DNA from 4 places in the Desulfomicrobium norvegicum genome. Region 1 is predicted to be linked to each of the others. Evidence: predicted binding sites of a transcription regulator. Region 1 holds the regulator's gene; each other region holds the start of a gene.

Region 1 (5,703 bases):
GAGGTTTCGGAACGTCATCGCCACCGCTACGAATTCAACAGCGCCTACCAGAGCCGTTTCGAGGAGGCCGGACTGACCATCAGCGGCCTGTCCCCGGACAAGAGCCTGGTCGAGATAGTGGAGATCAAGGATCATCCGTGGTTCCTGGGTTGCCAGTTCCATCCGGAGTTCACCTCCACCCCCATGCAGCCGCATCCGCTGTTCCGCGAATTCATTCGCGCGGCCGTGGCCAACAAGAAAACCGAGTAAAAAACATGATTGACTGCTCCACCCTGGTCGCCGGACGCCCCTTTCTCATCGCCGGACCCTGCGTCCTCGAAAGCCTGGATCTGGCCATGACCGTGGCCGTAGAGTTGCAGGCCATCGCGCGTGATCTGAACCTGCCGCTCATATTCAAGAGTTCCTATGACAAGGCCAACCGCACGGCCGGAGCGAGCTTCCGCGGACCAGGACTGGACATGGGGCTCGATTGGCTGGCCCAGATCAAGAGCCGCACCGGGCTGCCCGTGATCACGGACATCCACGAGCCGCGCCAGGCCTCCCTGGTGGCCGAGGTGGCCGACGTGCTGCAGATCCCGGCCTTCCTCTGCCGCCAGACCGATCTGCTGCTCGCCGCCGCGCGCACCGAGCGCATCGTGAACATCAAGAAAGGACAGTTCATGGCACCCTGGGACATGCAGGGGCCGGTGGAGAAAATCCGATCCGAAGGATTCGACCGCATCTGGCTGACCGAGCGCGGTTCCATGTTCGGCTACAACAATCTGGTCGTTGATTTCCGCTCCCTGGTCATCATGAAGCAGTTCGGCTGCCCCGTGATCTTCGACGCCACCCACTCGGTGCAGTTGCCCGGCGGACAGGGCATGTCCTCCGGCGGCCAGCGCGAGTTCGTGCCGCCGCTGGCCCGGGCCGCCGTGGCCTGCGGCTGTCAGGGCCTCTTCATGGAGATCCACCCGGACCCGGACAAGGCTCTCTGCGACGGCCCCAATTCCTGGCCCCTGGCCAAGGCCCGCACTCTTCTTTCGGAGCTTGCGGCCATCTGGAGCATCCCGAATGAATGCTGAACTGCTCGCCCGGGACGTGCGCCTGATCATCCTGGATGTGGACGGGGTGCTCACCGACGGCGGCCTCTATTATGACGAATCGGGCTGCGTAATGAAACGCTTCAACGTCCAGGACGGGCTGGCCATCAAGATGGCCCCGCAGGTCGGCATCGAGTTCGCGGTCATTACCGGCCTTGATTCCCCGGCAGTGCGCAGGCGGGTCACGGAGCTTGGCATCAGCCATTACTATCCCGGCCATCACCGCAAGGCCCCGATCCTGCGCCGGATTTCCGAAGAAACGGGCATCCCCTTGGCGCAGATGGCCTATGTCGGTGACGACTGGGTCGACGCGGCGCCCATGTCCCTGGTCGGACTGCCCATCGCCGTCCCCAACGCCCGCCCCGAGATACTCAAGCTCGCGGCCTGGACAACCAGATCCATGGGCGGCCAGGGCGCCGTGCGCGAAGCCATAGATTTCATCCTGCGCGCCCAGGGCAAACTCGAAGCTCTTTGGCAGGACTGGGTCCGGGAATGAAGCGGCTGCTGGTCGGGCTTTTGACCCTTGTCGTTCTGGCTGGAATCGCAATGCTCGGAAAACGGCTGCTCTGGCCCGAGCGCCTGGACAACCCGACGATCCGGAATCTGGATGTGGACTTGAGCCTCAAAGGCGTGAACCTGAGCCAGGGCAAGGACGGCAAGAAGCTCTGGAACCTCAGCGCCACCGGCGCCGACTACTCCGAAAACGGCGATGAACTCACCCTCGCCGCCCCGATCATCGTCTACTGGGGCGAGGAAGGCGGGGAACCCATCGAGGTTCGGGCGCCCAGGGGCCAGGTCTGGCAAAAAGAGGACCGGGCCAGAATGTGGGACGGGGTCAACGGCACCCAGGGCCAATACGTGATGCGCTCCGAGACCCTTGACTACACAGGACAAAACCGGACACTCGTTCTCGGCGGCACGGTTGAACTGACTGGCGAATCCATGCAGGGCCGCTCGGACACCCTGACATATTTTCTGGACACAGGGGACTTCCTGGCCCAAGGCAACGTCCAGGTCATCATGAACTGACAAGCGGGTTACCAAATGCGTTCACTCATACTTCTTCTCTTCCTCGCCTGTGCGACGCCTCTCTGGGCGGCCGAGACCGTCCCGGTCAAGATCACTTCCGACACCATGACCTACACCCAGAAAGGGGACCAGGTGATCTTCACCGGCTCCGTGTACGTCATTCGCCAGGACATCCAGCTCTGGTCCGACACGCTGACCGTGCTGCTGGAAAAAAAGGACGGCGCCAAGAACGCCACCCAGGGCGTGCCCGACGAGCAGGGAGCCATCAAGAAAATCATCGCCAAGGGCAACGTGCGCATAAAAGCGGACAAGGGTCGCACCGGCACCTGCGGAAAGGCCACCTATGAAGCCGACAAGGACCTTCTGACCATGGAAGACAGCCCCATGCTCATGGAAGGCGCCAACAAGATCCAGGGCGAGGTCATTAAGCTCTACATCAAGGAAAACCGCAGCGAAGTACTGGGCGGCAAGGGACGGGTCGAGGCCATCTTCAACACTCCCGCCGGCAAGCAGGGGCTTGGGCAGTGACCACCCTGACCGGGCAGAATCTGGCCAAGCGCTACGGAGCCAGGGATGTCGTGCGCGACATTGAACTTGACGTGAGCCAGGGCGAAGTGGTTGGCGTCCTGGGGCCCAACGGGGCAGGCAAGACGACCACATTCTACATGCTCGCGGGCATCGTGCGGCCCACGCGAGGGCAGGTCCTTCTGGACGGCCAGGACATAACCCGCTGGCCCCTGCACAGACGGGCCCGCGCGGGCATGAGCTATCTGCCGCAGGAAAGCTCCATCTTTCGCAAACTGACCGTGCGTCAGAACCTGCAACTGATTCTCGAATTTTCGGGATTCTCGCGGGAAGAGCAAAAGCGCACGGCGGACAGGCTGCTCGATGAACTGGGGATCACCCGCCTTGAAGGGCAGCTGGCCGCCTTTCTGTCCGGCGGAGAACGCCGCAGGCTGGAAATTGCCCGCGCCCTGATCCAGAATCCGAAATTCATCCTCCTGGACGAACCCTTCGCCGGCATCGATCCCCTGGCCGTGGACGACATCCAGGCCATCATCCGGGACCTTCGTGACAAGAACATCGGCGTGCTCATCTCCGACCACAATGTTCGCGAAACGCTCCAGATCTGCGACCGTGCATACCTTGTCCACGACGGCCGCATCATCCTGAACGGCAGCCCGGAAGAGATCGTCGCCGACCCGGGTGCGCGCAAGGTTTACCTCGGTGAAGGATTCAGCCTCTAGCGGACACGATTTTCCAAGGATTGCCAGGGCCTAAGCTTTATGGCAGATTCGTTACTGGGTAGTTTTTTAGCCTGCAATCCTCTGACACGGTGAAACCAAATCAATTATGGGCCTTGAACTCCGACAAAACCTCAAGCTGACGCAGCAGCTAGTCATGACACCGCAGCTGCAGCAGGCCATCAAGCTGCTTCAGCTCTCCAGATTCGAGCTTCTCGAAGCCGTTCAGCAGGAGCTGCTTGAGAACCCTATGCTTGAGGAGGGGGTCAAGGAAATTTCCGAGGAGCACGAAATCCAGGCTCCGGCCGAAACACGCCCGGAAGTCTCCTACGAAGACGCGGAACTGATGCGCAACGCGGACTGGGAAAACTACCTCGGCGATTTTTCAAGCACCGCCAAGCAAGTGCAGTTCAAGGAGACCGAGGCCCTGGAGGAGATGATGTCCTACGAGGCCAGGCTCTCGGGCAAGCCCTCCCTGGACGGTCATCTGCTGTGGCAGCTGTGTCTGTCCAACATCACCGAAGAAGAGGAGATGATCGGCGAGGCCATCATCGGCAACCTCGATTCCCAAGGCTACCTGATGAGCACCGCCGAGGACATCGCCTCCGAGACGCTCTCTCCCCTGGCCCTGGTGGAGTCCATGCTGCATCGTCTGCAGCGCTTCGATCCCGTGGGCGTGGCCGCGCGGTCTCCACGGGAATGCCTGCTCATCCAGCTGGAAATGCTGGGCCAGGACGATCCCATCCTGCTTTCCCTGGTGGGGGATCATCTCGAAGACATCGAGAAGCGACGCTACAAACCGCTCCTGCGCAAGTTCAAGATTCAGATGGAGGACCTCAAGGCCTATCTGGACATAATCCAGTCCCTGGACCCCATGCCGGGAGCCAGTTACGGCAGCGAGAGCACCATATATGTCAGCCCGGATGTCTTCGTGTACGAATACGAAGGGGATTTCGTCATCGTCATGAACGACGACGGCCTGCCCAAGCTGCAGCTGAGCCCCTACTACATGGACGACATGCACCTCGCGGTCAAAGGCCCGGACCGTGAATACCTGCATGACAAGATGCGCTCTGCCATGTGGCTCATGAAGAGCTTGCACCAAAGGCAAAGAACATTATACAAAGTGGTTGAAAGCATTGTCAGGTTTCAGCGGGGGTTTTTCGAACACGGCGTGACCAAGCTCAAACCGCTCATCCTCAAGGATGTGGCCGACGACATTGAAATGCACGAATCCACGGTCAGCCGGATCACCACGAACAAATACGTGGCCACCCCGCACGGCATCGTGGAACTGAAATTTTTCTTCAATTCCGCGCTGGAAATGGATGATGGAACTCAGGTCGGATCCGAATCGGTCAAGGCCATCATCAAGAAAATGGTCAGCGAGGAAGACCCGAAGCACCCCTACAGCGACGAAAAAATCGCCGCGGTGCTGAAAGAACGGCTGGACGTGAACATCGCCCGGCGAACAGTGGCCAAATATCGCGCAGTGCTGGGGATCGATTCCTCATCCAAGCGCAAACAGGTTTTTTGACATCCCGCCCTTTGGGCCGCCCCTTCCGGACGGCAAAAAGGGCTGACCCTCAACAATCGAGGAGGCTTCCATGAGGATTACCTTCAATTTCAAAAACTTCGATCCTTCCGACCATCTGCGCAAATACGCCAAAGACCGCTTCGGCAAGCTCGCCAAATTCACGGCCGGCACCCCCGACGCTGAACTGCAGGTCAATCTCGAAGTGGAGAAATTCCGGCATATCGCCGATATAGTGCTGACGGGGAAGAACGTACATATCTCCGCCCGCGAAGACAGCGAGGACATGTACTCCACCGTCGACCTCGTCTGGGACAAGCTTGAGGCCCAGATGCGCAAGGTCCGCGACAAGGACAAGAGCCGACGCAAAGGCGGCAGCGACAGCACCCGCATGGACGCCGGGAGTTTCGAGGACGACGCGGATGCAAAGCGCAAGCCGGTCATCCAAAAGACCGACGACTTCTCGCCCAAACCCATGATCGTTGAAGAAGCCGCGCTGCAGCTTGAAAGCACGGACAACGAATTCCTCGTGTTCCTCAACGCCGAAAGCGAAAGGATCAATGTCATTTACCGACGCAAAACCGGCGACTTCGGTTTGATCGACCCCGGGGTATAGGGAATGAAGCTTGCTGAATACCTGGACAAGGATTTGATCATCTCCGACCTCTCGGCCAGGACCAAAACCGAGGTCCTGGCCGAACTCGTTTCGACGCTGTCGGCCAAATATCCCGATCTTGACCCCAAACGCGTGGCCCAGGTCCTCATGGACCGGGAAATGCTCGGGACCACCGGCATCGGAGACGGCATCGCCATCCCT
Region 2 (5,703 bases), on a different contig from region 1:
TCCAAGGAGGATGCAAGATGACGGCCCCCGAAAGCAACCAGAGCGTTGAGTCCCTGAAGGACGATATACAGCGGCACGTGGCCCTGACCCTGGGCAGCGACCCTTTCCCCCCGCGCAAGGAGCGCTATTATCTCGGCCTGTGCTACAGCGTGCGCGACCGCCTGCTGGGCCAGTGGCTTGAGACTCAGCGTTCCTATTACGATTCCATTACCAAGCGCGTGTATTACATGTCCTTGGAATTTCTGCCCGGACGATTCCTCATGAACTATATCCAGGCCCTGGGCATGGAAGAGGAGTGCCGCGAGGCGGTGCGGGATTTCGGATTGGATCTGGACGAGCTGCTTGAAGAGGAATGGAATCCGGGACTGGGGAACGGCGGCCTTGGGCGGCTGGCCTCATGCTATATGGACTCCATGGCCACGTGCAAGATTCCCGGTTATGGGTACGGCATTCTCTATGACTACGGCATCTTCTATCAGACCATCGTCAATGGCTATCAGCATGAAGGCTGCGACAACTGGCTGCGCCAGGATTCCCCCTGGGTGCTTCGGCGCGGGCATTTCATGTTCCTGATCAATTTTTACGGGCGTAGCGAGGCCTACGAGGACAGCGCCGGGCACGAGCGTTTTCGCTGGGTGGACACGGAGTCGGTCATGGCCATGGCCTGCGACATCATGGTTCCAGGTCATCAGAACGGTCACGTGACCAACATGCGCCTGTGGAAGGCCATCTCCACCCGGGATTTCGAACTCGAACACTTTAACCGGGGCGATTACATCGGCGCGGTCCAGTCCAAGGTCGAGAGCGAAAACATCTCCAAGGTTCTCTACCCCAACGACACCAGCCCGCGCGGCAAGGAGCTCAGGCTGCGACAGCAGTATTTCTTCGTGGCCGCGACCTTCCAGGACATCCTGCGGCGTTTCCGCAAGAACAACTACTCCTCTTTCGACTGCTTTCCGGATCAGGTCGCGGTGCAGCTCAACGACACCCACCCGGCCATCAGCATCGCGGAGCTCATGCGCATCCTGGTCGACGACGAGGCCCTGACCTGGGAGACGGCCTGGACCATCTGCCAGAAGACATTCTCCTACACCAATCACACCGTCCTGCCGGAGGCCCTGGAGACATGGTCCGTGGAACTCATCGGGCGCATGCTGCCACGGCATCTGCAGATCATATTCGAGATCAATCGTCGTTTCCTGGACGATGTGGGCAAACGCTTTCCGGGTCGCGTCGATCTTTTGAGGTCCTTGTCCCTGATCGCCGAGGACGACGGCAAGCAGGTGCGCATGGCCCATCTGGCCATCATCGGCAGCCACACGGTCAACGGTGTGGCCGAGCTGCATTCAAAGATTCTCAAGGCGCGGCTGTTCAAGGATTTCGACAACCTTTATCCCGGCAAGTTCACCAACGTGACCAACGGCATCACGCCCCGGCGCTGGCTGATGCAGGCCAATCCGGCCCTGTCCGAACTGATCGGCTCCGTCATCGGGAACGAGTGGATTCATGACCTGTCGCATCTGTCCGAGCTGGCCGCCTACGCCGACGATCCCGAATTCCAGCAGCGCTGGCAGGAAGTGCGCAAGCGCAACAAGAAACTCCTGGCCCGCTACGTTCTGCGCAAGCTTGGCGTAGGCATCAACCCGGCCACGCTTTTTGACATGCACATCAAGCGCATCCACGAGTACAAGCGGCAGATTCTGAACGTTTTGCACGTCATCACCATCTACAACCGCATCCGCTCGGGAAGCGTCGCGCATCATGTTCCGCGCACGCTGTTCTTTGCCGGAAAGGCCGCGCCGGGCTATTTGCAGGCCAAGCTCATCATCAAGCTCATCAACGCCGTGGGTCAGGCCGTGAACGGCGATCCCGCCGTGGGCAACGAGCTGCGGGTCGTTTTCCTGCCCAACTACTGTGTGTCGCAGGCGGAAAAACTCATCCCGGCCGCGGATCTGTCCGAGCAGATTTCGACGGCGGGCATGGAAGCATCCGGCACCGGCAACATGAAGTTCGCCCTCAACGGAGCGCTGACCATCGGCACCCTGGACGGGGCCAACATAGAGATCAGGGAAGTGGTGGGGGAGGACAACTTCTTCCTCTTCGGACACACCGAAGAGGACGTGCATCGGCTGCATTCCGGGGGCTACGATCCCGTGCAGATCTACGAAAGCAACATCGAGCTCAAGAAGGCGCTGGACATGATCTCCACCGGATTCTTCTCGCCGGAGGCGCCAAGCCTGTTCAGACCCATTGTCGATTCGCTCCTGGCCCACGGCGACTATTATCTGGTCCTGGCCGATTACGCGAAATACGTGGCGGAGCAGGCCAGGGTCTCGAAGTGCTACGAGGACCCTGCCCTGTGGACGCGCATGTCCATCCTGAATACGGCCAACATGGGCAAGTTCTCCAGCGACCGCGCCATCATGGAGTATGCGCGGAACATCTGGAAGGTTTCGCCCCTGACATAAACTCCGGGTCGTCAGGCGCCCTGGCCGATCTCCAGAATGGAGGAAGCCCAGGCGCCTGCCTCGCGATGCAGTCGCTGCATTGTTTCTCGCTCAAGGTTCAGGTCCATGAGGATCCTGTCCGGAGCATCTTCCCCCTGGTCCTCGAACGCGAGCATGAGCGTGAGCAGCGGCATGTATTCCGTGGTGCTCTCGCCGCGCAGGGCTTTTTTCTGCGCGTCGTTCAGGGGCAGAAAGGCCAGGGCGTCGGCCATGGGAATTCCGAGGATGGCGTCGAGCAGGGAAAACATGCCCAAAAGAAACATCTCGTCGGGCTTGAAGTCCCAGTAGTCGTGACCGGCCACGGTCTGTTCCAGGAATTTTCCCCGCCACAGCGAAAGGTGCAAAAGTTCGGTCTGTTCCTCGCCCTGCGCGATGTCCGCCAGCAGCACGGCGCGCAGCCAATTGCGCACGTTGATCCAGCCCAGAAGCGCGATGGCCTGGCGGATGGAATCGATCTTGCGCATGAACCCGAAAGTCGGGGAGTTGAGATAGGTGAGCAGTCGGTAGGAAAGACTCACGTCGGCCTGGATGGTCTGGGCCAGCTGGTCCAGATCGGGTGATTCGGCTTCGATGACGCGCAGAATCTGCAGGCGCGAATTCTGGTGTGAGGACAGCTTCTTGCCCGGAATGATCTCGGCGGTCTTGAAGAAGCGCCCCTGAAAAAGGGAAACGCCCAGTTTTTGCAGTTGTTCGACCTCCTCGCGGGTGGTCACGTTGCGCACGATCACGGTCTTGGCGGCCAGGGGGATTTTTGCAAGCTCTTCGGCCATGTCCGGGGCGCCAAGACAGATCACGTCGGCCAGTTCCATGAGGGGGGGCAGGGGGGTGACCCCGGCATTCCATTCCAGGGCGATGGTGTGCCCGTCCGCCGCCATCTGCCTTAGCGCCGGGAGCAGGTCAGGATCGTTTTGAAAATCCGGACTGATCAGGATGGCGGACGACTGAGCCGGAAAGGCGTAGGGGATCTGCTTTTGAAGCTGGTCCCGGGTGTAGGAGAGGAGCATTTTCTTGTTGCGGGCCAGGATGGTGTTCAGGCCGATGTAATCACCGGCGATGACCGTGGCTCCGACGTTGGCCCGATCCGGGTCCAGAGGCTGGTCCGGGACAATGCTCGCGGTGGCCTGGATCTCGTACCCCCACACTGTCTTGGCGGCGGTGAAGATCGGATATCGAGACAGCAGATGAAGGTTGGTGGCGTTGGGAACGGCTGCGGGCATGGGCGGCTCCGGGTTGGAATTGAGGATTGCCCTGAAACTAGCAGAACACTGCACAATTTTGAACTCTTATTTGCCTGGTTCAAATCCGTGTTGACATTTATGTGCATGATTCGCGCGAGGCGGACGTCGCGGATTGCCTTGTCCCGGGAGCCATACGCGCCATGCAAGGCAGGGTGCGCCATGGCCGGGGATGGCGGCGTGGCGGGCTGTTTTGCAAAATTGTAATTTAATTCCGAATTAATTCCGGATTGCCGGGATTGCATATTTCAAAAATGTAATCTATTTACTTCTGAAATTCATGGTGCTTATATATTTCAATATGTTACGCTAATGGCATCTGAATTGCTTTATGCCTTGCAATTGTAATCACGGATCAACGTAGCAATAAAAGCATACATCAACTTGTCCTGGAGGATATCATGAACGGACTCACGGCCCGCAGGGACGCCATCAAGGCAATCACCGACTACAAACCCATGCATGCGCCCCTGAATTTCAGCGAAACTTCCCTGACGGAAATGTTTGGAAGCAACGTGTTCAACGACAAGGTCATGCGTGAACGCCTGCCGAAAACCGTCTACAAATCCCTGAAGAAGACCATCGAACTGGGCGAGAAGCTTGACGCTTCCGTGGCCGATGTTGTGGCCAACGCCATGAAGGATTGGGCCATCGAGAAGGGCGCCACCCATTTCACCCACGTCTTCTATCCCCTGACCGGCCTGACCGCCGAGAAGCACGACTCCTTCCTGACCCCCGACGGGATGGGCGGAGCAGTGGCCGAATTCAGCGGCAAGATGCTCATCCAGGGCGAGCCCGATGCCTCCAGCTTTCCTTCCGGCGGTCTGCGCGCCACCTTCGAAGCACGCGGCTACACCGCCTGGGACGTGACCAGCCCGGCCTACATCCTTGAGAACCCCAACGGAACCTTCCTGTGCATTCCCACGGCTTTCGTGTCCTGGACCGGCGAGGCACTGGACAAGAAAACTCCGCTGCTGCGTTCCATGCAGGCCCTGAACAAGCAGGCCAAGCGCGTGCTGAAGCTGTTCGGCGTCGAGACCAAGCTGCCCCTGACCAGCTACGCCGGACCCGAGCAGGAATATTTTCTCATCGACCGCAATTTCATCTTCGCGCGTCCCGACCTGCTCATCGCCGGTCGCAGCCTCTTCGGCGCCAAGCCGCCCAAGGGCCAGGAGTTCGAGGACCAGTATTTCGGCGTGACCCCGCGCCGCGTCATGTCCTTCATGATGGAAGTGGACCGCGAACTGTTCAAGCTTGGCGTGCCGGTCAAGACCCGTCACAACGAGGTGGCCCCCAGCCAGTTCGAAATCGCGCCCATCTACGAGCAGGGCAACCTGGCCACGGACCACAACCAGCTGGTCATGACCGTGCTGCGCAGCGTGGCCAAGCGTTACGGCATGGTCTGCCTGCTGCACGAAAAGCCCTTCGCCGGCATCAACGGTTCGGGCAAGCACCTCAATTATTCCATCGGCAACGATGAAGTCGGCTGCCTCTTCGATCCCGGCGACACGCCGCATGAAAACGCCCAGTTCCTGGTCTTCTGCGCCGCCGCCATCCGCGCCGTGCACAAGTACGGTCCGCTGCTGCGCGCCACCGTGGCCAGCGCCTCCAACGATCATCGTCTCGGTGCCAACGAGGCCCCGCCGGCCATCATGTCCGTGTACCTCGGCGAGCAGCTGACCGACGTCTTCGAGCAGTTCAAGAAGGGCGAGGTCAAGAGCTCCAAGAAGAAGAGCGTCATGAACATCGGCGTGGATACGCTGCCGCCCCTGCCCATGGATCCGGGCGACCGCAACCGCACCAGCCCCTTCGCCTTCACCGGCAACCGCTTCGAATTCCGCGCCGTGGGTTCCTCCATGTCCATCGCCGGTTCGCAGGTGGCCCTGAACACCATGATGTCCGAGTCCCTGGACTACATCGCAACGGAGCTCGAAAAGGCCACCGGCGGCAAGAAGACCAAG
Region 3 (5,703 bases), on a different contig from region 1:
GGATGATGAGTGTGTTCAGGAGCGGCTTGCCCAGAAGCTGGAAGTAGCGCGAGGCCACATCCAGAAGCGGGGCCTGTTCGGCTCCCATGGGCTCGCCAAAGGAGATCGAGGAGACCTCGATGGCGTCGCCGCGGGTGTCGTCGAAGCCGACGGCGCGCTGGCTGAGCTGGCGGATTTGTTCCATCTGCTCGGCATTGAGCGGCTCGAAGGCGTACGTCCCGTCCTGCTGCTGAGTGTACTTGCCGTCGACGAGAACGGCAACGCTTAAACGCTTGATGCTCCCGACCTGGGAGATGATCTGCTGCTCTTCCTTGTTGATGTCGAAATTCGTGGTGGAGGAAGTGCGGGTGCTTTCCTGCGCCGTGCCGGAGGCCATGCCGTCGTTCTCGCCCTGGTAATTGGGATCGGGGGTGCCGCCGTCGACATTGGCCGAACCCTTGCTTTCCTCTTCGTTTCTGATCTCGCTCCTGACCACGGCGGACTTGGGGTCGAAGATTTCCTTGCGGATGGTCGTGCGATCGAAGTCGAGATCGGCATTGACGCGGGCGATGACGCGTCCGGGGCCGACGATGGGCACCAGAAGCTGTTCGATGCGCTGCTCCAGGCTGCGCTGCATGCTCATCTGATATTCAAGCTGGGTCGAGCTCAAACCCGTGAAATCCGTGTCCGCCTTGGGTTCATAGAGGATCTTGCCCCGGCTGTCGGCAAGGGTGATGTGTTCGGTGGTCATGCCCTCGACGCTGGTGGAGACGAGGTTGACGATGGCCTGCACTTGCTGCGCTCCCAGGCTGCGGCCGCCCTTGAGCTTGAGCATGATGGCCGCGGAGGGCGGGGCCTGTTCCTCGACGAAGAGGCTCTTGTTGGGCAGCACCAGGTGCACGCGGGCGCTCTCCACCTCGGAAAGCTCGGAGATGGTGCGGGACAGCTCGCCCTGGAGGGCGCGCTGGTAGTTGATGCCCTGCACGAAGTTGGTTTGGCCGATCTTGTTCTCGTCGAAGAGCTCGAAGCCGATGCCCTGACCATGCAGGGAGCCTTCGCCGGCAAGTTTGAGCCGCGCTTCGTAGACCATGTCCCCTGGAACCATGATGGTGGTTCCGGAATCGGTGATCCGGTAGGGGATTTTTTCCTTTTGCAGGTAGCTCACCACGCTGGACGCGTCTTCCTGATACAGATTGCTGTACAGGACCCTGTAGTCGACCTTGTTCATCCAGAAGATCATGGCGAAGAACGCGATCAGGAGCGAGACCAGCAATCCTCCGAGGAGGATGCGCTGGGCCAGGGATTTATCGGTCCAGAAGTCCGTGGCCTTGGCCAGGGTGCTTTGCAGAAAGGGGGGCATGGTGAATCCTCGCGTGTATTAGAATCAGAACTGGATGCGCATTATTTCCTGATAAGCCTGCATGACCTTGTTGCGGACGGCGGAGGTCATGTCCATGGCCAGTCCGGCCTTTTGCAGGGTGATCATGAGCTCATGCACGTTCTGGTTTTTGCCCGAGACAAAATCCTGGATCATGAGCGATTTTTCCCCCTGCATTTCATTGACCTTGGCCAGGGACTCTTCGATGGTCTGGGCAAAGGACTGGGTTGCTTCCTTGGTGGACGTGTTCTTGGCGTCGATGCTTTTGGGGTTGCTCAAAAGCTCGCTTGCCGCCGAATAGGCCTTGATGGCCAAGGGTGATACCGCCATGGAATTTCTCCTTGTCTGTGTCTGCTACTTTATCCGGTCCGGGTCATGGTCCGGGCTAACGTCCGATTTCAAGGGCCTTGGAAAACATGCTCTTGGACGTGGTTATGGTTGAAACGTTGGCCTCGTAGGCGCGCATGGCCGAGAGCATGTTGGTCATCTCCTCCACCACGTTGATGTCCGGATAGCTGACGTAGCCTTCCTCGTCGGCGTCCGGGTGCCCCGGCTCGTAGACCTGCTTGAGCGGCCGCCGGTCGTTCTGGACCGATTCGACCCTGACCCCTTTGACGTCCTGATCCAGGGCCGAGTTCATGGCCTTGGAGAAGGGGCTCTGCACTTCGGTTTCCTTGAAAACGACTTCCTTGCGGCGGTACGGTCCGCCGTCCGCGGTTCTGGTCGTCTTGGCGTTGGCCAGGTTCATGGAGATGACGTTCAAATGGGTGCGTTCGGCCTTGAGCGCGGACGCCCCGACATCGATGGCGGTCATGAAGTCCATTATTTGCCTCCGTCAGCGATGGTTTGCTTCAGGCCGGTGAGGCTTTTCTGCATCACCGTCGCAAGCGTGTTGTAAAGGAGGTTGTTCTTGGCCATGGCGGCCATCTCCTTGTCCAGGTCCACGTTGTCCACGCCCTGCACTACTCGCGGCGTCAAGGATTTGGTCACGCTGGCCTCGGCCGAGTCGGCGGCGAAGGCGAGAGGGAAGTGGTCCGGATGCGTGCGGGCCACGGCTCCGGTCTCGGAAAGGCCGAGGGCGGCCTGGAGGTCTTTTTCAAACTCCAGAGTGCGGGCCTTGTAGCCGGGCGTGTTGATGTTCGCCAGGTTGGTGCTGACGATGTTTTGACGCTGCAGCTGAAAATCCATGACCTTGGCCGTCAGATCAATGTGATCGGGAAACAAGCTTTTCATTCGATAACCCCTTGTCATACCGGCTTTTGTTTTTCATCTTGAGACAGAGCCGGGATGCTGACGAGGTCTGGTTTGCAATGACCATTCCAGATTGCGCAGAAGGCAATATGATATTTAAAATCATCATGTTGTCAGGAGAGAGGCATGTTCGGGGAGAAGTTTTGCTGAGTGGTGAGAGGTGTGGCACCAAAGTTGCTAAGCCGTTGGCAGACAGTCAACGCATACTAGATTTGCCGACAAGGAGGAGGAACCATGAGTTCGCATCTGGATTATGAAATCAACAAGGAACTTGGCGAATGTTATCTTTTCATGGGTGAATTGGACAAGGCCGAGAGTTATTACCAGAAAGCCGCAAGCAGCAACGGCGTCCACCCGGATCCGTATCTGGGCCTGGCGACCATTGCGGTGCAGCGCGGGGACCTGAATCAGGCCTTGACCATGTATCAAAAGGCCGACGATATCGCATCTTCGGACAAGTCCATTGCCGGGATAGCGCTCATCAGCGCCCAGCAGGGTCAGGAAGACAAGGCGTTCGAGCTGTATCAGAAGGCCCTCGGGCTCAATCCTGAAAACATCGTCGCTCTTTTCGGACTGGTTCAGGTTTCGCATGTGCTCGGGCGCACCGCAGAGGCCATCGCCCCCCTTGAGCTGCATCTGGAGATCAATCCGGGCAAGAGCGAAGTCCGCTATGCCTTGAGCGGTTGCCTTGTGTCCTGCGGCCGCAAGGACGAGGCCAAGGCGCATCTGCATCGGCTTTTGGAGTTGGACCCCGGCAACGCGTCGGCGAACGAACTTCTGGCCCAGCTTTAGAACGTTTTCGTTCCCCTCCCTCAAGGCAGGCCCAATCCCGGCGATCCGGGATTCGGCCTGCCTGTGTTATTGCATATTGCGATCAAAGGTGGCAGTGCACGGCGAACATTCTTTTGAGAGGGGGACACCATGAACATGTTGCCGATTCGCCGGGCCATCCTGAGCGTCACAGATAAATCAGGCCTTGATGACTTTGCCCGTTTTCTGCAAGAGCAGGGAGTGGAGCTCGTTTCCACCGGGGGCACCCGCAAGAAGCTCGTCCAGGCGGGCCTCAAAGTCCGTTCCGTTAGCGACGTGACCGGTTTTCCGGAGATTCTGGGCGGCCGGGTCAAGACCCTGCATCCGCACGTGCACGCCGGAATCCTGGCCGACAAGGACGATTCCACCCATATGCAGACCCTGAAGGACCTTCGGCTGTCTCCCTTCGATCTGATCTGCGTCAATCTCTACAATTTTGCCGAAGCCGTGCGCCAGACCCTGGAAGACAAGCAGGCCGTGGAACAGATCGACATCGGCGGACCGACCATGCTGCGCGCCTCGGCCAAGAACTTTCATTCCGTGGCCGTCATTCCTGATCCGTCCTACTATGCCGAATGCATGCAGGAGATGAAGAGCAACGGCGGTTCCCTGTCCCTGGACTTCCGCAAGCGCATGGCCGTGGCGACCTTTGCCCTGACTTCGGAATACGACCGCATGATCACCGAGTACCTGAGCCGCTCCTGACGGAGCGGCCCGGCCGGCTCACACCGGCCACGGAGAGAACACCATAGCATCAAAACCACTCGGCAACCTGACCGGCCTCAAACCCAGCCAGATCACGGCCATTTCCCGGCTCTACAACAGACGCTTTCCCGACCAGGGCGGGTTCACCCCCGACCAGGCCCGGGAGCTGGCCATCCTGAGCAGGGGCGTCAGCCGTCAGATCGGCGTGCTCATAAACCGCAAGGGCGTGCCGGTCATGGTACTGGTCGGAGAGCAGGACGGCATCCTGATCCCCGAGCTGTCGCGCCATCGTCAGGCCGACTCCCGGCTTTCCGGCCTGCGCCTCCTGCACACCCATCTCGATTCGTCCCTGCTGACCCAGGAAGACCTCATGGACATGGTCTTTTTGCGTCTTGACGCCATCAGCGTGCTGACGGTGTCTTCCGACGGGGCTCCCAGAACCTGCCAGATCGCCCACATCCTGCCTCCGAACACCGACGAGCTGCCCTATCAGATTCACCCGGCCATGATCTGGGATGATGTGGATTTTGATTTCGGAGCGAACGTCAAGGCCCTGGAGGACGAGCTTGCGCGCACGGGCCAAAGCGTGGCCGCCGCGGCCCGTGAGGGCTCGGCCATACTGGTCAGCGTGGCTTCGGAGTCCAGGGGCGCGCAGGAGCGATCCCTGGCGGAACTGGCGGAGCTGGCGGATACGGCCGGACTGGAAGTGGTGGGGCAGGTCGTGCAGCGGGTGACCCGGGTCAATCCCAAGCTCATCCTCGGCCGGGGCAAGCTTGCCGAGCTGGAAGTCCTGGCCTTGCAGAAGAATGCCGCGACCCTGGTCTTCGATCAGGAGCTGACCCCCACGCAGCAGCGCAACCTGAGCCAGATCACCGAGCGCAAGGTTCTGGACCGCACCCAGCTCATTCTCGACATTTTCGCCCAGCACGCCCAGACTCGCGAAGGAAAGCTGCAGGTCGAGATGGCCCAGCTCAAGTACATGATGCCGCGCCTGGTGGGCCAGAATCGGGCTCTCAGCAGGCTGGCCGGCGGCATTGGCGGACGCGGTCCGGGCGAGACGCGCCTGGAGATGGACCGCCGCAAGATTCGCGAGCGCATCGCCCAGATCAAGGCGGAGCTCATGAGCGTGCGCAAGCACCGCAAGTCCACGCGCAGCCGCCGCGACAAGGCCGGGCTGCCCATCGTCTCCCTGGTCGGGTACACCAACGCGGGCAAGTCCACGCTTCTGAACACCCTGACCAAGAGCGTGGTCCTGGCCGAGAACAAGCTTTTCGCCACGCTCGATCCCACCAGCCGCCGGTTGCGTTTTCCCGAGGACCGGGAAATCATCCTGACCGACACCGTGGGCTTCATCCGTCACCTCCCGGCCGATCTGCGCGAGGCCTTCATGGCCACCCTGGAGGAACTTGAGAGCGCGGACGTGCTGGTGCATGTGGCCGACGCCTCCCATCCGGAGATGGACGCCCAGATCGAAGCGGTGGAGTCCATCCTGCGCGACCTCTCCATCGACACCATTCCGCGCATCCTCGCCCTGAACAAGACGGACCGCATAAGCGAAGAGACCCGCCAGACCCTGCGCT
Region 4 (5,703 bases), on a different contig from region 1:
ACGAGGCCGGGATCAGGAACAGCATCGCTCCAAGAAAAAAAAGCATCCCGGTGGACGTTATGCCGTCATGAAAAACACCGGCAGGCCGTGGCTGCCGCACTCCGTTGAAAAGACGTTTGCCCGCCGGCCTATCAAACATCCCCACCATCCCTCGAATCATGTCGTTCCCCCCGTTGCTGATGGCCGGGAGGGAGCCTCCCGGCCGTGTTCGCGCATGTGTTACTTGGGAAAGTACAGCTCCGGCAAGTAGAGGGCGATCTGCGGAAAGGTGATGATGAGGCCGAGGCCGATCACCATCAGGGTGACGAAGGGCACGATGGAACCGTAGATGTCCACCAGGGTGACTTCCTTGGGAGCCATGGCCTTCATCAGGAAGAGGTTGTAGCCGAAGGGCGGCGTCATGTAGGCAATTTGGCAGGTCACCGTATAGAGCACCCCGTACCAGATGGGGTTGAATCCTAGAGCGATGATGAGCGGAATGTACAGCGGCGCGACGATGACCAGCATGGCCGTGTCGTCCAGAAACATGCCCATGATGATGTAGGAGACCTGCATCATGATCAGCACGCCCCAGGGGGACAGGCCCCATTTTTCCAGAAACAGGATCTCGATGGCGTGCACCGCGCCCAGCCCGTCGAAAACCGCTCCATAACAGAGGGCCGCAAGGATGATCCACATGAACATGCAACTCACGGACAGGGTCTTGTGCAGCGAGGCGTCGAGCACCGGACGGCTCAGCCGTCCCTTGGCCATGGCCGCGATCATGGCCGCGGCCGCGCCCACGGCGGAGCTTTCGACCAGACTGGTCACGCCCAGCATGAAAAGGCCGGTGACCATGAACACGATGGCTATGGGGACGATACCCGCACGCAAGAGCGCGATCTTCTCCCGGCGGGAAATGCTGGAACGCTCCTCGAAGGAAAGGGAGGGCCCAAGGGCCGGGTTGAGCTTGCAGCGGACCACGATGTAACCAATGAACAGCACCGCCAGCAAAAGCCCCGGAAACACTCCGGCCAGCCAGAGCTGGCTGACGGGCTGACGCGCGATCATGCCGTAGAGGACCAGCACGATGCTCGGCGGCACCATGATCCCGAGCGAGCTTCCGGCCTGGATCACGCCGGTGATCATCTTCTTGTCGTAGCCGCGCTTGAGCATTTCCGGCAGGGCTATGCTCGTGCCGATGGCCATGCCCGCGACGGACAGCCCGTTCATGGCCGAGATGGCGACCATGAGCACCACAGTGCCGATGGCCAGGCCGCCGTTCAGGGGGCCCATCCAGACGTGGAACATCTTGTAGAGGTCGTTGGCGATGCCCGATTCGCTGAGCATGTAGCCCATGAAGATGAAAAGCGGCAGGGTCAGGAGCGGAAACCAGTTCAGGAGCACCATGCTCGCGTTGAAAGGCATCTCCGAACCGCCGTCGCCCCACAGCAGGAGCGAAGCGGCCGCACCGACGAAACCCACCGCGCCGAAAACCCTCTGGCCGGTCAGAAGCAGCACCATGAGGGTCGTGCACATCAAAAGAGCGATCATTTCATAGCTCATGGCATCACGTCTCCGTAGGTTTTGAGCATGTCCACGCCCATGAATTTGGAGATGTCCTTGATGAGACGCGACACGCATTGCAGAATCATGAGCACGATGCCCACGACCATGATGATCTTGATCGGCGAGAGCGGCGGAGCCCAGGCGGAATAGTTCTTCTGCCCGTACTCAAGGGAATAGGCGGTGCTCGATATGCCGCCGTAGAGCAGCATGCCGAGATAGAAGAGCAGGAAAAAGGACGTGAGCGCATCGATGATGGCCCGCGTCTTTGGCGACCAGGTGCTGTAGAGCACGTCCATGCGCACGTGCCCGCGCAGAATGACCGAATAGCCCCCACCAAGAAGGTAGTAGGCGGCCATGGTGAACTGCGCCATCTCCACGGCCCAGACCACGGGAGAGTTGAGCATGCTTCGTGAAAACGACGCATAAAGAAGAATGAACATCATCACGAACATCAGATACATGGCCACCTTGCCGACCAGACGGTTCAAGGCGTCCACGTATTTCGTATATGTCACCAATGCTTTGAACACAGGGCACCTCGCAAAGGATTATGGCTGATCCCAGAGCGGCGGCCCTTCAGAGCGCACCGGGGGAATCGGTCCCCGAATCCGGGGAGCGGGAAAGGCCCGGCTCCATCGGGAGCCGGGCAGGTTCATTTCCGATCGGGGGGTTGCTGTCGCGTCAGGCGTAACGGTAGGGCTTGCCCGCCTTTTTCATGGTCTCGGTGTAATCCTTGAGGATCTGGACAACCTTTGCACAGCGGGGGCTGGTGGCCGCGATCTCGTCCCAGTACTTGATGGCTTCCGCCTCGACCTGGGCCCATTCCTCCTCGGGAATGGTGGTCAGCTCAAGCTTTCCGCCCTTGGTGCGGTAGTGTGCCTCTCCCCACCAGTACCAATGCTGACGGTAGTAATTGGAGCTGTCCATGGTGACCTTGAAGAGAGTCTTCAGATGCTCGGGAACCTGTTCCCACTTGTCGGAATTGGCGAAATAGGAACCGACCCAGGCACCGTTTATGTTATTGGTCAGATAGTATTTCGTCACATCGGCCCAGCCCACGGTGTAGTCCTCGGTGATTCCCGACCAGGCGATGCCGTCCAGCTCTCCAGTCTGCAGGGCCACCTCGACGTCTTCCCAAGGCAGGGTCACCGGCACCACGCCGAAACGCTGCATGAACTTGCCGCCGGTGGGAAAGGTGAAGACCCGCTTGCCCTTCAGGTCGGCAAGGGAGCGGATGGGCTGTTTGGTGGCGAAGTTGCACGGGTCCCAGGCGCCGGCGCCAAGCCAGGTCACGCCCTTGACTTCGCTGTAGGCCTCCTGCCAGATTTCGTTCAATCCGTAATGGTTGAAAAGGGTGGGCACATCGAGGGAGTAGCGCGTGGCAAAGGGAAAGTAGGCGGCGAAGACGGCCACATCGACGGGCGCGGCGATGGAGTCGTCGTCGCTCTGCACGGCGTCGATGGTTCCGCGCTGCATGGCCCTGAACAGTTCGGGCGTGGGCACGAGCTGGTCCGCGTTATAGAGTTCGATGACCATGTCGCCGCTTGCGATCTTGTTGAATGCGTCGATCTGCGGCTTGATGACATGCTCGGCCAGGGCAGGTCCGGCATAGGTCTGAAGACGCCAGCGGATAGGCGTTTTTTTGGACGCGTGCACAAAAGGCGCGTTGACCACGGTTGATGCCGCAGCGGCCGTGGCTCCAAGGCCAGCCATTTTGACGAAATCTCTTCTTTTCATGAGTCCTGCTCCGTGTTGACCGTTTCTGTATAAAAACCAAAAATTATCGCTTTTTTGGCGTTCCATGAATGGCTTTCCATTCTCATGACGCTTGCGTCAGCGCATGTCCCTGCTGACAAACCTGAAAAAAGCAATAACTCGGCCAATACTTTTCAATTTTGAATTTAACTCATGATTACGCTAAGTAATGACTTATTAATCTATCAAAAAACTCGTATTTCCAGAATAAATGTCGTATTTTTTGCCCAATTGAGTCACATTTCAAGATGTTATTTTACAAAATTGAATAAAATTGTCATACACGCTCTTTGCGCACCAACTCGGGACACCCGAAACTGGTTCGAGAGGAACCGAAAACAAGCGCCAAAACATCCCTCCCCGCCCTTTGAAAAAAAAATCCTTTCGGAATCGCACAACATTTTCACTTGTGACCAAAAATTATCCATTTTTGTAATTAATAATTTTCGGAATTGACCCGTACCGCCCACGAATACCTGCGAAACCGATCGGTTCCGAGCAGCGCATACCCTTTTTTCATGGACAAAAGTTGCGCCATTGGGCATCAGCCGTATGACACAAAGTCCGGTCTTTCACCTCTCGCGGACCGGGTGCGGACCGAACGCAAAGCGCACCGTGCCTGCCTGAATCCTCTGGCATGCATACTGCTAATACCGGTCTGGCCCTTCTCCACACAATCTTGAAACACGAGGACACAAATGAAACGTACCCTGTTCCTGGCCGTGCTCGGCCTGGCATTGTTCATGGGCAGCACGGCCATGGCCGAAAAAATCAAGGTCGCGGGCATTTACACCCAGCCCATCCAGCAGAAATGGGACGCGACCCTGCACAAGGCTCTTTTAAAGGCCGAAGCGGCCGGTGAAATCGAATATGTCTGGAGCGAAAAAGTCTCCAATACCGACTACATCCGTGTCCTGCGCGAATACTCCGAAGCCGGCGTGCAACTCATCGTGGGCGAGGCCTTCGGCATCTCCCGCGACGTGCGCAAGGTGGCCAAGGATTACCCGAACGTGGCCTATCTCATGGGTGACACCTTCGGTCCCGACGGCGCAAATCTGTCCGTCTTCGACAACTACATCCACGAGCCCTGCTACCTCATGGGCATGATCGCGGGTTCCATGAGCAAATCGGGCAAGATCGGCATGGTCGGCGGCTACCCCATCGGTGAAGTGAACCGCCTCTTTCACGCCTTCATGGCCGGCGCCAAGGCCGTCAATCCGGCCGTCCAGTTCAAGGTCTCCTTCATCGGCTCCTGGTACGATCCGCCAAAAGCCAAGGAATTTGCCTACGCCCAGGTCGAGTCCGGCGTGGACGTGCTCTACGCCGAGCGCTCCGGAGTGGTCGATGCCGCCCGCGAAAAGGGCATCATCGCCTTCGGCAACGTCAATGACATGAACAAGGAAGAAAACGGCCAGGGCGTGGTCGTGACCTCCGCCCTGTGGCACATGGAAGCGGCCCTGAACCACGCCATCGAGCGGGTCAAGGCCGGAACCTTCGCCGCCGAGGACTATCGGGAATGGACCATGATGGCCAAGGGCGGAGCCTCCCTGGCGCCCCTCCACGACTTCGAGGACAAGGTCCCCGCCGACGTCAAGGCCAAGATCGCCGAGACCGAAGCCGCCATCAAGGCCGGAACCCTGGTCATCGAAATCAACGACGACGAACCCAAATCCACCTTCTGATCCCAAGGGGGCCGAAACCGTTCGGCCCCCTTTTCCCGGCAATCATGTCCATCACACCTTTGCTGAAACTTTCCGGCATAACCAAGAATTTCGGTGCGCTCAAAGCCAACGACGACATCTCCCTGACCCTGGCCCAAGGCGAAATGCTGGCCCTGCTCGGAGAAAACGGCGCAGGCAAGACCACCCTCATGTCCATCCTCTTCGGACACTACGTGGCCGACGCCGGCAACGTGGAAGTGCAGGGCAAACCCCTGCCCCCTGGATCGCCCCGGGCCGCGCTCGAAGCGGGCGTGGGCATGGTCCACCAGCACTTCACCCTGGCCGGAAACATGACCGTGCTCGAAAACATCATGCTCGGCACAGAATCCCTGTGGGGGCTGCGCCGGGGTTCGGCACGCGCCCTGGCCAAGCTGGGGTCGCTCATGGACCGCTTCAGACTGCACGTAAATCCGCACGCCTTGGTACGCGGCCTGTCCGTGGGCGAACGGCAACGGGTCGAAATCCTGAAGGTCATGTACCGGGACGCACGCATCCTCATCCTCGACGAACCCACTGCCGTGCTCACCCCGCAGGAAAGCGACCATCTCTTCGCCACCCTGCGCGGTCTCGTCGAGCAAGGGCTGAGCGTCATCTTCATCACCCACAAGCTGCGCGAAGTCATGGCCGCCAGCGACCGCTGCGTGGTGCTGCGCCATGGTCGCGTGGTGCTTGAGACTCC

Evidence for each region. The regulator sigma-54, encoded in region 1, starts transcription at its own class of promoters, with help from an activator protein. The targets are predictions, from matches to a motif close to CTGGCACGGNNNNTGCTT.
Region 2: the regulator sigma-54 is predicted to act here: its motif matches at 4,055-4,072, upstream of BMZ24_RS18600 (glutamine synthetase III family protein).
Region 3: the regulator sigma-54 is predicted to act here: its motif matches at 2,663-2,680, upstream of flgB (flagellar basal body rod protein FlgB).
Region 4: the regulator sigma-54 is predicted to act here: its motif matches at 3,936-3,953, upstream of BMZ24_RS05975 (BMP family protein).

Annotation. Positions count from the first base shown of each region.
Region 1 covers NZ_FOTO01000023.1:6,860-12,562, reverse strand. Annotated here, with positions in the region: gene BMZ24_RS18925 (CTP synthase) at 1-249, shown strand, start outside; gene kdsA (3-deoxy-8-phosphooctulonate synthase) at 255-1,061, shown strand; gene BMZ24_RS18915 (KdsC family phosphatase) at 1,051-1,575, shown strand; gene lptC (LPS export ABC transporter periplasmic protein LptC) at 1,572-2,108, shown strand; gene BMZ24_RS18905 (LptA/OstA family protein) at 2,124-2,636, shown strand; gene lptB (LPS export ABC transporter ATP-binding protein) at 2,633-3,355, shown strand; gene rpoN (RNA polymerase factor sigma-54) at 3,462-4,889, shown strand; gene hpf (ribosome hibernation-promoting factor, HPF/YfiA family) at 4,960-5,502, shown strand; gene BMZ24_RS18885 (PTS sugar transporter subunit IIA) at 5,506-5,703, shown strand, end outside.
Region 2 covers NZ_FOTO01000021.1:4,020-9,722, reverse strand. Annotated here, with positions in the region: gene BMZ24_RS18610 (glycogen/starch/alpha-glucan phosphorylase) at 18-2,468, shown strand; gene BMZ24_RS18605 (EAL and HDOD domain-containing protein) at 2,480-3,724, opposite strand; gene BMZ24_RS18600 (glutamine synthetase III family protein) at 4,144-5,703, shown strand, end outside.
Region 3 covers NZ_FOTO01000002.1:73,955-79,657, reverse strand. Annotated here, with positions in the region: gene fliF (flagellar basal-body MS-ring/collar protein FliF) at 1-1,339, opposite strand, end outside; gene fliE (flagellar hook-basal body complex protein FliE) at 1,364-1,687, opposite strand; gene flgC (flagellar basal body rod protein FlgC) at 1,743-2,180, opposite strand; gene flgB (flagellar basal body rod protein FlgB) at 2,180-2,590, opposite strand; gene BMZ24_RS04355 (tetratricopeptide repeat protein) at 2,843-3,400, shown strand; gene BMZ24_RS04350 (IMP cyclohydrolase) at 3,530-4,123, shown strand; gene hflX (GTPase HflX) at 4,167-5,703, shown strand, end outside.
Region 4 covers NZ_FOTO01000003.1:35,475-41,177, reverse strand. Annotated here, with positions in the region: gene BMZ24_RS05995 (glycoside hydrolase family 3 protein) at 1-139, opposite strand, end outside; gene BMZ24_RS05990 (TRAP transporter large permease) at 220-1,545, opposite strand; gene BMZ24_RS05985 (TRAP transporter small permease subunit) at 1,542-2,078, opposite strand; gene BMZ24_RS05980 (TRAP transporter substrate-binding protein) at 2,230-3,285, opposite strand; gene BMZ24_RS05975 (BMP family protein) at 4,002-4,985, shown strand; gene BMZ24_RS05970 (ABC transporter ATP-binding protein) at 5,030-5,703, shown strand, end outside.